2 regions of the Shewanella sp. SR44-4 genome follow, and region 1 is predicted to be linked to the other one. Evidence: predicted binding sites of a transcription regulator. Region 1 holds the regulator's gene; the other holds the start of a gene.
The links. Region 1 encodes sigma-54, which starts transcription at its own class of promoters, with help from an activator protein. Its sites were predicted from a motif close to GTTGGCACGNNNNTNGNNT; they were not measured.
Positions count from the first base shown of each region.

Region 2: the regulator sigma-54 is predicted to act here: its motif matches at 1,763-1,781, upstream of H5125_RS04350 (CmpA/NrtA family ABC transporter substrate-binding protein).

Region 1 is NZ_JACJDU010000001.1:59,401-62,591, reverse strand. It holds gene lptB (LPS export ABC transporter ATP-binding protein) at 1-433, shown strand, start outside; gene H5125_RS00240 (RNA polymerase factor sigma-54) at 576-2,060, shown strand; gene hpf (ribosome hibernation promoting factor) at 2,086-2,373, shown strand; gene ptsN (PTS IIA-like nitrogen regulatory protein PtsN) at 2,376-2,819, shown strand; gene rapZ (RNase adapter RapZ) at 2,816-3,191, shown strand, end outside.
Region 2 is NZ_JACJDU010000005.1:131,642-134,832, reverse strand. It holds gene H5125_RS04355 (ABC transporter permease) at 1-115, opposite strand, end outside; gene H5125_RS04350 (CmpA/NrtA family ABC transporter substrate-binding protein) at 188-1,573, opposite strand; gene H5125_RS04345 (sodium ion-translocating decarboxylase subunit beta) at 1,967-3,097, opposite strand; gene oadA (sodium-extruding oxaloacetate decarboxylase subunit alpha) at 3,107-3,191, opposite strand, start outside.

The sequences.
Region 1 (3,191 bases):
CATAATGGCCGTACTGCAAACTCGCAAAGAGCTCAGCACAGACCAACGTATTGAACAGCTTGAGCACCTACTCGAAGAGTTCCACATTACTCACATACGCGACAGCCAAGGTATGTCGTTATCGGGTGGTGAACGTCGTCGAGTTGAAATTGCGCGCGCTTTAGCTGCTAATCCAAAATTTATTTTGCTTGATGAGCCCTTTGCTGGTGTTGATCCTATTTCGGTCATCGACATTAAAAAAATCATCCAACAACTTAAAAATCGCGGTTTAGGGGTATTAATTACCGACCATAACGTACGTGAAACGCTAGACGTTTGTGAGCGAGCCTATATCGTCAGCCAGGGTAATTTAATTGCCGAAGGCACACCTGATGAGATATTAAGTAATCAACAAGTTCGAGCTGTGTACTTAGGTGAACAATTCAAGCTATAGTTACTTTACTGGCCTTTTAGTCTAGCTAACTCATTTCATTGAACGATACCTAAACAACGTTAAATGTCATTGATGTTTATGGCAATCCATTATAGTTCGAGATTGTCATTTTTATGGAAAATCATCTAGGGATAAGCGGTAAATGAAAGCGTCACTCCAACTTAAAATGGGTCAACACTTAACCATGACCCCACAATTGCAGCAAGCCATTCGCTTACTGCAATTATCGTCATTGGAGCTACAGCAGGAAATCCAACAAGCATTAGATTCAAATCCATTGCTTGAAATAGAAGATGAGTTTTCTGAAGCAAAAGACTCCTTAAAAGAAAACCGCGACCAAGCGGATACAGACTTTAGTGACAACAGTATTGTTAATGTCGAAAAAGACACTTCCACCGTCGACATAACAGAATCCATGACCAAAGAAACCATGGATGATTTAGCCATGGATACCACATGGGATGAAGTATACACAGCCTCACCTATGTCAGGTTCAGGCAGTGCAAGCATGCGCGATGACGACATGCCCTTTCAAGGTGAAACCACCGAAGGTCTGTACGAACACTTAGAATGGCAAAAAAATCTCACTCCATTTTCAGACACCGATCTCGCCATTGCCACCGCCATTATTGATGCCATTGATGAACGCGGTTATCTAACCCAAAGTACCGAAGATATTCTCGAAGCCATGGGTGATGAAAATGTGGAACTCGATGAGGTTGAGGCGGTATTAAAACGCGTTCAACACTTTGATCCTGTGGGTGTTGCAGCACGTGATTTAAGCGAATGCCTATTTATTCAATTAGCGCAATACTCTAACGACACACCCCATATCGATAATGCCCGTTTGTTAATTAAAGGCTATTTAGAGTTAATTGCTGGCCGTGATTTCAGATTATTGATGCGTAAAACAAAACTAAAAGAAAATGAGTTACGTGACGCAATCACTCTAATCCAGACACTCAATCCTCGTCCGGGCTTATTAATTACCCCCATGGATGATGAATACGTGATTCCCGATGTCACAGTATTAAAGAAAAATGGCCGTTGGGTAGTAGAGTTAAACCCAGACAACATGCCTAAAATTGGTGTTAATCAGCAATATGCAGCCATGGCTAGAGGCAGTAAAAACCCGTCGGATAGTCAATTTATTCGAGGCCATCTGCAAGAGGCTAAATGGTTTATTAAAAGTATTGAAAGCCGTAATGATACTTTACTTAAAGTGGCAAATTGCATTGTGCAATTTCAGCAAGGCTTTTTTGAATATGGCGAAGAAGCCATGAAGCCTATGGTGCTCAATGATATCGCTGAAGCCGTAGAAATGCATGAATCGACCATTTCACGAGTCACCACACAAAAATATATGCACACCCCTCGTGGCTTATTTGAACTAAAATACTTCTTCTCTAGCCATGTCAGTACTGACGATGGCGGGGAATGCTCATCAACGGCCATTCGTGCTTTTATCAAAAAGCTGGTTGCCGCAGAAAACCAGAAAAAACCACTGAGTGACAGTAAAATGGCTCAGCTTCTGGCAGAACAGGGCATAAACGTTGCTCGTCGTACGATAGCAAAATACCGTGAAGCAATGATGATCCCGCCCTCAAACCAACGTAAGAGTTTATAACCTACTAGGCAATGGAGGATTTTTTATGCAAATAAGTCTGACTGGACGTCATGTCGAAATAACAGAATCTTTACGTGAATACATCCACAGTAAATTTTCAAAGCTTGAACGACACTTCGATCAGATCCATAATGTACACGTTGTGCTCAATGTAGAAAAATTACAACAAAAAGCAGAAGCCAAAATCAACATTAATGGCGCAGAAATTTTTGCAATGTCAGAAAGTACTGATATGTATGCTGCAATAGACGCCCTGATCGATAAACTCGACCGTCAGGTAATTAAACACAAAGAGAAGAATACAAAACACTAACGATGGAACTTTGTACCATTCTGCAGCCGGAATGCACTACCTGTGCCACACCGGGCAGTAAGAAAAAAGTACTGGAACTCATCAGCAATTTAGTCGCTGCCCAGTACCCAACCCTGTCTTCGCAAGAGGTTTTTGAAAGCCTGTTAGCGAGAGAGAAAATGGGTAGCACAGGTATAGGAAATGGCATTGCGATACCTCATGGTAGATTAACGACCATCGATCACCCTATCGCGATATTTATTAAATGTGAAGAAGCCATTGCCTTTGATGCAATCGATAAGCAACCCGTGGATCTTTTATTTGCTTTGTTAGTCCCTGCAGACCAGTGCCAACAACATTTAGGCACGTTATCGAGCATGGCCCAAAAGTTAAGCGATAAGCAAATATTGAAACAGCTTCGTAAAACTCACGACGCAACAGAACTTTATCAGGTTATTACTGCATGAAACTAGTTATAGTATCGGGACGTTCAGGCTCAGGGAAATCCGTTGCCCTGAGAGTATTAGAAGACCTAGGATATTATTGTGTTGATAATTTGCCTTTACCACTCATTGGCACATTATTAGCCCAGCTTAAAGGCAGTAATGATTTGGTTGCGATTAGCGTTGATGTTCGTAACATTGCAGAACAAGGTAAAGTGCTTCAAGACCAATTGGCACTACTTCAAAATGACACTGAAATTATCAGTTTCTTTTTAAATTCCAATGACAAAGTATTGCTTAAACGTTACAGCGAAACACGTCGATTACACCCGTTATCTAAAAATCATATTTCACTGCAAGAAGCGATAAAACTAGAAGGCCGTTTACTTGAGCCTA
Region 2 (3,191 bases), on a different contig from region 1:
AGGTTTCAATACTATTAGCTGTCACCGCCCACAGAGCTAAAAATATCGCAATGCCGATAAACGGTAATAGTATCGCCCTACTTAACTCGGCTATTTTCAGCATAACAACTGCCATGTTGCCTCGTTCAATTAAGCGATTTTGTGCAATAGAATAAAGACTGTTCATCCAAGACTCCTTAACGGGTTGTTACAGCTTGTCGCCTTGCTTTAATCCAATTACAAATGAATTAATGTAAGCATTAGGCTTGCTGCCGTCATAAACTAAGTTATCAATAAAGTGAGTTTGCGGTGCTTTGAAACCGGTTTCTTTACTGAAATCTGGAAAGTCAGCTGCGGGGATGAGCTTATCGTCGATGAGTGATTGCGCGGCTTTAGCATAAATATCTGGACGATAGACTTTTGCGGCGATGTCTTTATACCAATCGTCAGATTTATCTTGTTCAATTTGGCCCCAACGGCGCATTTGAGTTAAATACCAAATCGCATCTGAGTAATATGGATAAGTTGCGTGATGCCTAAAAAATACATTGAAGTCTGGAACCGCGCGCTTATCGCCTTTTTCATATTCGAACGTACCCGTCATACTATTAGCAATCACCTCATAGTCAGCACCAACATAATTAGATTGAGACAGTATTTTTACCGCTTCTGGGCGGTTAGCATTGTTATTGTCGTCTAACCATTTAGCGGCGCGGATCAACGCACGAGTAAGGCGTATAGTGGTATTTGGATATTTTTCGGCAAACTCGGCTGTAATACCAAACACTTTTTCAGGATTATCTTTCCAAATTTCATAATCGGTCACCACAGGTACACCAATGCCTTTAAACACAGCTTGCTGATTCCAGGGCTCACCAACGCAATAGCCATTAATTGTGCCCGCTTCCAGTGTCGAGGGCATTTGTGGGGGCGGAGTTACCGACAGCAAAGCTTGTGCATCAATCTGCCCTGATGTATCTCCTTTATGAGGTGCGTAAAACCCAGGATGAATCCCACCAGCGGCTAACCAGTAACGCAATTCATAGTTATGTGTAGAAACCGGAAACACCATACCCATATTAAATGGCTTACCAGCCGCTTTAAATTCTTCTACTACGGGCTTTAGTGCATCAGCTTTAATGGGATGAACGGGAAAACCGTCTGCCTGTTTAGCAATGTGCGGCTTCATTTTGGCCCAAACGTCGTTTGATACCGTAATCGCGTTACCATTTAAATCCATCGAAAATGGGGTAATAATGTGCGCTTTAGTACCGTAACCAATTGTTGCAGCAATTGGTTGACCCGCTAACATGTGGGCCCCATCTAATCGACCATCAATCACACCATCGAGTAACACTTTCCAATTTGCCTGCGCTTCAATCGTGACGTATAAACCTTCTTCTTCGAAATAACCTTTTTCATAAGCAACCGCAATAGGTGCCATATCAGTTAATTTGATAAAACCAAACCTGAGCTCTTCTTTTTCAGGAAAGCCCACTTCGGCACTTACAGTGTTGATACACAAACTTGCCCCAATACTGACCCCCAGTAATAAAGACTTAATCTGCTGAGTTAACGATATTTTCCAGTTCATATTATTTCCCCGTGATGAAAATTGACAATAAAAAAAGGCGCTTCGGATATCCATTTAGGAATATCTCGATAGCGCCTTTGCTAAAATTGAATTTATTAAATACTATTTATCAGTCAGTTAGTTGTAAAATTGATAACCTGTACTGTCTAAAAAGACTGGATATGGCTCATCAAATATACAACCTTTGCTATCCATTTTTCATGCCAAAACATTAACAGGTTGATTTTGAATAACTTTAATTTTAACAATTAAATAACGTAATGCTACTACAGTGCAATAAAACAGTTTAAGTGCACCAATATGCATCAAAAGAGGTATAAGTAATTTTGTACCAGTAGATAAAAACAAAAAAGCCAACGCAAAGGCATTGGCTTTTGAATCATCTGGTAAGTTTTAGCCTAGTACTGCCAGCAAAACACCTGCAGCAACAGCACTGCCTAGCACACCTGCTACGTTAGGTCCCATAGCATGCATGAGTAAGAAGTTTTGGTTGTTAGCCTCTAAACCTACCTTATTCACTACTCGTGCAGCCATTGGCACAGCAGAAACGCCTGCTGCACCGATAAGTGGGTTAATTTTTCCGCCAGAGAGCTTACTCATTAATTTAGCCATCAATACCCCAGAAGCAGTACCAATACTAAACGCAACCGCGCCAAGGATTAAAATACCTAGCGTTTCGATACGCAGAAATTGATCTGCTGATAGCTTAGACCCAACAGCAAGACCTAAAAAGATAGTCACTATGTTGATTAACTCGTTTTGCGCCGTTTTCGATAAACGATCCACTACGCCCGATTCGCGCATTAAATTGCCCAAACAGAACATGCCAATTAATGGGGTTGCTGCAGGTAAAAATAAAATGGTTAACCCTAGCACCATCAGTGGAAAGATAATTTTCTCTTTCTTACTGACTTCACGCAATTGTTCCATTTTAATTTCACGTTCGGCTTTAGTGGTTAGCAGTTTCATGATCGGCGGCTGAATTAATGGCACTAACGCCATGTATGAGTATGCAGCAACAGCAATAGCACCTAACAATTCAGGCGCTAGTTTAGAGGCTAAGAAAATTGCCGTTGGACCATCTGCTCCACCAATAATGGCAATAGCTGCAGCATCTTGCATACTAAACTCGAACCCAGGTACCCAATTTAAGGCAATAGCACCAAGTAAAGTGGCAAAAATCCCAAATTGCGCCGCAGCCCCTAACAATAGTGTTTTAGGGTTAGCAATTAGCGCACCAAAATCAGTTAATGCACCCACCCCCATGAAGATGAGTAATGGGAATACCCCAGTCTCAATCCCGACATGGTAAGCGTAATACAGTAAGCCACCTTCATCGGTAAAACCTGCATTAGGAATGTTGGCTAATATGGCGCCAAATCCGATAGGTAATAACAATAACGGTTCGAATCCTTTAATTATCGCTAGAAATAACAATAAACAACCAACAGCCATCATTAGCAGTTGGCCACCAGTAAAGTTAGCGACACCCGTTTCAGCCCAAAAAGCCAATAATCCTTCCATTTCGACCTCTTATGCTAATGACAACAATGTTGAACCTACAGTTACACTGTCACCCTGCTTAACCGCTAACTGAGTTACAACACCATCTTGTTGA